2 linked regions of the Thermochromatium tepidum ATCC 43061 genome follow. The protein of the gene in region 1 interacts with the protein of each later gene in a pairwise test. Links are inferred from orthologs where the notes say so. Each region holds a gene or a part of one and is shown on either strand. Other genes may lie near its edges.

Evidence for each region.
Region 2: the proteins of E6P07_RS06965 (region 1) and ileS interact in binary tests that used the Escherichia coli proteins (3 or more experiments, as listed by UniProt). The link is inferred for Thermochromatium tepidum ATCC 43061 from one-to-one orthologs.

The regions. Positions count from the first base shown.
Region 1 is NZ_CP039268.1:1,529,485-1,532,628, reverse strand. Bases 1-2,828 are described here. They hold E6P07_RS06965 (HyaD/HybD family hydrogenase maturation endopeptidase), read left to right. Parts: upstream 1-1,045; coding sequence 1,046-1,612; downstream 1,613-2,828. Other genes in these bases: E6P07_RS06950 (ribonucleoside triphosphate reductase), read right to left, coding at 2,710-2,828; nrdD (anaerobic ribonucleoside-triphosphate reductase), read right to left, coding at 2,403-2,591; E6P07_RS06960 (anaerobic ribonucleoside-triphosphate reductase activating protein), read right to left, coding at 1,623-2,360; cybH (Ni/Fe-hydrogenase, b-type cytochrome subunit), read left to right, coding at 249-941; E6P07_RS06975 (nickel-dependent hydrogenase large subunit), read left to right, coding at 1-232. Also shown: more of E6P07_RS06950, read right to left, coding at 2,829-3,144.
Region 2 is NZ_CP039268.1:1,709,105-1,712,829, reverse strand. The notes cover bases 164-3,572. They hold ileS (isoleucine--tRNA ligase), read right to left. Parts: upstream 3,193-3,572; coding sequence 364-3,192; downstream 164-363. Other genes in these bases: E6P07_RS07750 (cyclic di-GMP phosphodiesterase), read left to right, coding at 3,429-3,572; E6P07_RS07760 (Fic family protein), read right to left, coding at 164-297. Also shown: more of E6P07_RS07760, read right to left, coding at 1-163; more of E6P07_RS07750, read left to right, coding at 3,573-3,725. UniProt on the Escherichia coli protein: Catalyzes the attachment of isoleucine to tRNA(Ile). As IleRS can inadvertently accommodate and process structurally similar amino acids such as valine, to avoid such errors it has two additional distinct tRNA(Ile)-dependent editing activities.

The sequences.
Region 1 (3,144 bases):
TAAGATCGCCAACTATCAGGCCGTGGTGCCAACCACCTGGAACGGCTCACCGCGCGATCCAGCGGGCAATATCGGCGCCTTCGAGGCCGCGCTCCTGAACACGCCGGTGGCGGTGCCCGATCAGCCGCTGGAGGTCCTGCGCACTCTGCACAGCTTCGATCCCTGTCTGGCCTGCTCGACGCACATCATGAGCCCGGACGGCGAGGAGCTGACACGGGTCAAGGTCCGCTGATTTGGAGGCTATGCGTATGTACACCGGCGTCCCAACGGTCAAGCAGACCGCCGTCTATGTCTACCAGACCCCGGTGCGGATCTGGCACTGGGTCAATGCGCTCGCGATCACGGTCCTGGCTATCACCGGCTATCTGATCGCTAACCCGCTGCCGAGTCTGCCGGGCGAGGCTGGCGATTACTATTTGATGGGCAACATTCGCTTCCTGCATTTCGCGGCGGGCTATGTGTTTCTGGTTGGCTTCCTATTCCGGCTCTATTGGGCGGTCGTGGGCAACCGCTATTCGCGTCAGTTGTTCACCTTGCCCTTCTGGCGGCGTGCGTTCTGGAGTGAGCTGTTACACGAGCTGCTCTGGTATGCCTTCCAGGAACCGGAGCCGCGCAAATACGTTGGGCACAATCCGCTCGCGCATCTGTTCATGGTCGCGATCATCACGGTCGGCGGTCTGGTGATGATGGGCACGGGGTTTGCGCTCTATTCCGAGCAGACCGGGCTGGGGAGCTGGCAGGACGAACTCTTCGGCTGGGTCATCCCGGCCGTCGGCCAGAGCCAGGACGTGCGCATGTGGCACCACTGGGGGATGTGGGTCATCGTCGTGTTCGTGATGCTGCACGTCTATACCGCCATCCGCGAGGACATCATGTCGCGTCAGAGTCTCATCAGTACGATGATCAGCGGGTGGCGCATGTTCAAGGACGACCGGCCATGAGCCGGGCTTCGCAACTAGGTTTGTCGCACTCCGTTTCTCCCTCTCCTGCTGGGGGAGAGGGCCGGGGAGCGGGGGAAACGCGGCAGGCCAACGCCCCCAATGTCCTGCTGCTCGGCATCGGCAACGTGCTCTGGGCCGACGAGGGCTTTGGCGTGCGGGTGATCGAGGAGATCGCCCGCCGCTATCGCTTCGGTCCCAGTGTGCGTCTGCTCGACGGCGGCACCCAGGGCATCTATCTGGTCGACGACATTCGCTGGGCCGAGGTGCTGGTGGTGTTCGACGCCATCGACTATGGCCTGCCGCCCGGCACGCTCAAACGGGTCGAGGGCGACGAGGTGCCCAAGTTCATGGGCGCCAAGAAGATGAGCCTGCATCAGACCGGCTTTCAGGAGGTGCTGGCGCTGGCCGATCTGCTCGGCGACTATCCGCGCCATTTGCTGTTGATCGGGGTGCAGCCGGTCGAGCTGGACGACTTCGGCGGTAGTCTGCGCTCCGAGGTCAAGGCGCAGATCGAACCGGCGATCCATCTGGCACGCGAGTATCTGGAGGCATTCGGCGTTGAGTGGGAGGACTGTGAGGCGTCTGAAACGACGGACTATCGCGATCTGCCGCATCCGTCCCTGGGGCTGGAGGTCTACGAATCCGGGCGTCCGTGCATCGAAATGGGGTAGCGCGTTCCCTTCACATCCCGCGAATGTCGAGGTGCTCGAAAAGTAGTGGGTCGACCGCTTCGACGAGTTCGCGCGGCATGATCGAGTAGCCGGGCAGGTTGGGATCGAGCGCCCGCTGGGTCGCACAGATTTGCAGCACATAGCGCCGAACGCCGGTCGCGGCCAGCGTGCAGCTCAGGACGTGCAGATAGTCAGATGTCCAGCCGGGCATTAGGGTGGTGCGGACTTCCAGGTTCACTCCCGCTTCCAGCAGCAAGGCCAAACTCGCCCAGGCACGCTCACCCGAATCGGGCAGGCCAGTGAGGGCCGCATAGTCCTCGGGCAGCGTCTTGATATCGAGTCCGACCCAATCGATCAGCGGCAGAAGTGTGCGCAAGCGTTCGGGATAGGCGCCGCTGGTGTGCAGGCCGATCTTGTAACCGAGCGCGCGGGTTTCGCGCATGGCTGCACCGAGCGCCGTCTGTACGGTCGGCTCACCACCACTGAAAACCACGGCATCGAGCAGTCCGACCCGCCCGCGCAGAAAGGCACGGATGTCCGCCCAATCGATCAGCGATTCAACGGCGGTCGAGTCCAGTAGATCGCCGTTTTGACAATAGCGACAGCGCCAGGGACAGCCTTGACAGAAGACCACCGCCGACAGCTCGCCGGGATAGTCGATGGTCGTCAGGCGCGTAAAGCCGCCGACCCTCAGCCGCTCAGCGGTCTGAGGCTGGTCGGACGTGACACAGGGTGCGCCGTCGGGCATGGACAGGTATTCAGCCGCCGTGTGGGCAGTCAGGGCCTTTCTTTAAGCCGCAACCCGCTGTTCTTGCCGCTTCAGAGAACCGCGCGGCTGCTCGTTGAAGTAACAACGCTCGGCGTGCTCGGACTGCTTGCCGGCATTGAAGGCTGAGACTGGGCGATGATAGCCCATGACACGGGTCCAGACTTCGCAGGGGGTCCGTTCTTCGGTCTTGAGTTCGATAGTGTCTTGCATTGGCACATTCTCCTTGACTTCGATGCGTCGTGATTGCTACTCGTCGCTGGTGCGACGGGTCCGGGTCTTAACCGGCACCAGCCCTTGGGCGGTCAGCACCGGGCCGTTCGGGTTGGTTTTAGTGGATCGACTGGCAGTCCATGCTCGCGCACTGGGCCTTGCGCTTGCGTGCGATCAGCTCCTCGTCGCAGATCGGGCAGAACTGATGCTCGCCCGCGATATAGCCGTGCTTGGGGCAGATAGAGAACACCGGTGTGACCGTGATATAGGGCAGACGGAAGTTCTCCAGGGCGCGGCGCACCAGACGTTTGCAGGCTTCGGCTGAAGAGATCCGCTCGCTCATATACAGATGCAGCACGGTGCCACCTGTGTATTTGCTCTGGAGCGTCTCCTGCATCGCCAGGGCCTCAAAGGGGTCGTCGGTATAGCCGACCGGCAACTGTGAGCTATTGGTGTAATAGGGGGCCTCCTTGGTGCCGGCCTGGATGATGTCCGGAAAGCGCTTCTGGTCCTCACGCGCAAAACGATAGGTCGTGCCCTCGGCAGGGGTCGC
Region 2 (3,725 bases), 180 kb from region 1 along the record:
CGGATGGATGTGCATGAACCCGAGCTGCTCGGTCGTCAAATCCTCATCCAGCCAGGCATAGATCGGCTCGATCGCGCGGGCATGGCCCATGACCTCCTGATGATCCTTCAGCGGCTTGCCGGAGATCGTCAGCCCCTCCTCGATGACGAATTTGGTCTCGCCGAGGGTCAGGGTGTTGCCTTCGATGGCGGTCGAGCCATGCGTCCAGAGATCGGGATCTGGGCCAGCAGCGCCGCGCGCAGATCGGGGTCGAGTCCCTGGAAGGCATGGAACCGGGAGAGTCTGTCGAGCTGACACATTAGGCTGCTTTCTCGGCGGATGGATCCGGCGGCGGTGGTGGGTCAGGGTGAGGCAAATCTACTTCTACGCAAAACGCCGCGTCTCGCCGCTGCCAGTGACATTCACGACACAGCGTCCGCAGAGTTCGGGATGTTCCGGATTGAGGCCCACATCGGCGCGATGGTGCCAACAACGCACGCACTTGGCATGCGCGGAGGCGCTGACACGCACCGCCAGTCCATCCAGCTCGGTTGCGACAGCATCTTCGGGCCTTTCGGCCAGCGGGTGCAGGCGCGTTTCGGAGACGATGAGCGCAAAGCGCAGTTCGTCATCGAGCCGGCCCAGCCTATCGAGCAGTGTATCTGAACAATACAGATCCAGCTCGGCGTCGAGCGATGAACCGATGGCCCCAGCCTTACGCGCCGTCTCCAGGGCTGGGCCGACCGCCAGGCGCACGCCGATCACCTGATCCCAGAAGGCGCGATCCATCGGATCGCCGGCATCGAGTGCAAATAGCCCCTCATACCAGGTCTCGGTGAAGATGGTCTCGGCACGCTTACCTGGAATCGCGGCCCAGATCTCGTCCGCCGTGAAGCTCAGGATGGGCGCGAGCCACCGGCTCATGGCCTCGATGATGTGATACATCGCCGTCTGGCACGAGCGACGCGGCAGACTGTCGGCCGGGGTGGTGTACTGGCGATCCTTGATGACGTCGAGATAGAAGCTGCCCAGGTCGACCACGCAGAACTGCTGCACCTTCTGATAGATCAGATGGAACTGATAGTCGCGATAGGCGGCGATCACCTCCTGTTGCAGCCGGTGCGCGCGATCAACGGCCCAGCGGTCGAGTGCGATCATCACGGTGGGCGCGACCAGATCGCGCGCTGGATCGAAGCCGGCGAGATTGGCCAGTAGAAAGCGCGCCGTATTGCGGATGCGCCGATAGGCGTCTGAGGTGCGTTTGAGGATCTCGTCGGAGACGCTCATCTCGCCGCGATAGTCGGTCGCCGCCACCCATAGCCGGATGATGTCGGCGCCGAGTGTCTTCATCACCTCCTGGGGGCTGACCACATTACCCTTGGACTTGGACATCTTCTCGCCCTTGGCATCGACCGTGAAACCATGGGTGAGCACCTGGCGGTAGGGGGCGCGCCCATACATGGCCACCGAGGTCATGAGCGAGGACTGGAACCAGCCGCGATGCTGATCCGAGCCTTCCAGATAGAGATCGGCCGGGGTGCTGAGTCCCGCGCGCCGTTCGAGCACGCAGGCATGGGTCACGCCCGAGTCGAACCAGACGTCGAGTGTGTCATGCACCTTGTCGTAGAGCGCGGCCTCCTCGGCGAGCAGATCGGCCGGCTCCAGCGCGAACCAGGCCTCGATGCCGTGCTTCTCGACCCGTTTGGCGACCAGCTCGATCAGATCCAGGGTGCGCGGGTGCAGCTCACCCGTCTCCTTGTGGACGAACAATGGGATCGGCACTCCCCAGGTGCGCTGGCGCGAGATGCACCAGTCGGGACGGTTGCGCACCATGCCCTCGATGCGACTCTGGCCCCAATCGGGCGTCCAGCGTACCCTTTCGATCTCGCGTAGGGCGGTGTCGCGCAACCCCTGCTTGTCCATACTGATGAACCACTGCGGGGTGGCGCGAAAGATGATCGGCGTCTTGTGGCGCCAGCAGTGCGGGTAGCTATGCGTGAAGCGGGTCTCCAAGAGCAGCGCCCCGTGCTGCTTGAGCACCTCGACTACGTGCTCATTGGCCTGGAACACGTTCTCACCCGCAAACAGCGGGGTGCCGGGTAGGAAACGCCCGTCGCCGCCGACTGGATTGTCGACGGCCAGGCCATAGCGTTGTCCGACGAGATAGTCTTCCAGACCATGACCGGGTGCGGTGTGTACCGCCCCGGTCCCGGCCTCCAGGGTCACGTGCTCGCCGAGGATGATCGGCACCTCACGCGCGTAGAAGGGATGGCGCAGCCTGATCCCCTCGAAGTCGCTGCCGCGCCCATAACCGACCACCCGATAGTCCTCGACACTCCAACGGTCCATGGTGTCCTTGAGTAGCCCCTCGGCGACCAGGAACCGCTCGCGCCCCTGCTCGGTGACGGCCTCGACGATCACGTATTCGAGTTCCGGGTTGAGCGCGACCGCCTGGTTGGCGGGCAATGTCCAGGGCGTGGTGGTCCAGATCACGACCGAGACCGGCCCCTGCCCACAGCCAGTGGGACTTCCATGACAGCGCTGTTCCAGGAGCGCCGGATCGACCACCGAAAAGCGCACATCGATTGCGATTGATGACTTGTCGGCATACTCGACCTCGGCCTCGGCCAGCGCCGAACCGCAGTCGATGCACCAGTGCACCGGCTTTTCACCCTTCTGCAAGTGCCCGTTGGCGATGATGCGCCCGAGCGAGCGGATGATCTCGGCCTCGAAGCCGAAATCCATGGTCAGATAGGGGTGCCCCCAGTCGGCGAGCACGCCGAGGCGCTTGAAGTCGGCGCGCTGCTTGTCGACCTGCTTGGCCGCATAGTCGCGACAGGCGACCCGAAACTCAGCGGCGCTGATCCTGTGGCCGGGCTTGCCGTGTGTCTTCTCGACCTGCAACTCGATCGGCAGGCCATGACAGTCCCAGCCCGGTACATAAGGGGCATCGAAACCATCGAGGGTGCGCGACTTGACGATGATGTCCTTCAAGACCTTGTTGACCGCGTGACCGATGTGGATCTCGCCGTTGGCATAGGGTGGGCCGTCGTGCAGGATGAAGGTCGGTGCGCCGGCGCGCGCGGCGCGGATCCGGCCATAGACGTCGAGCGCCTCCCAGCGCCTGAGCATCTCGGGTTCGCGCTGGGCAAGGTTGGCCTTCATGGCAAAATCGGTCTGGGGGAGATTGAGTGTGGGCTTGTAGTCGGTCACTGGGGTTCGATCCTGAAGAGACATGTCATGCCGGATGCGGCTTGATGATGCAAGCTACAAGCGGGCGCGCGCGGAATCAAGCCGTGCGTGATGGGACGAGATAGGGTAGGGAGGGATGGAGCCGTTATAAAATCGCCCCAACCACCTTCCTCCGATCGCCCGGACGGGATCGCGAAACCGAGGCACGCATACAACCCACGCAATCCACGCCTATCAGGCAGGATGCTGTTTGATCCGTGAAAGAAAAGACGCTTGACAAGCACCAGCTACGCATTGGGCTGTTCGTGATGCTCGATCTGCCCTGGATGAGCCATCCGTTTTTGACGAACAGCTTTAAGATTCGCAATCAGCGTCAGCTGCGCATCCTGCGCCAACTCGATATCGATCAGGTCAGGGTCGACCTGGATCGCAGCGATATCTTCTCCGAGGATGAACTCGGCGAGACTGTGACACTTGAAGCGACCGAGACGTCCGAGGCCGACGAGGATCCCGGTTCGACACTCTGGGCCGAGAAGAATGAACGCATCCGTCGC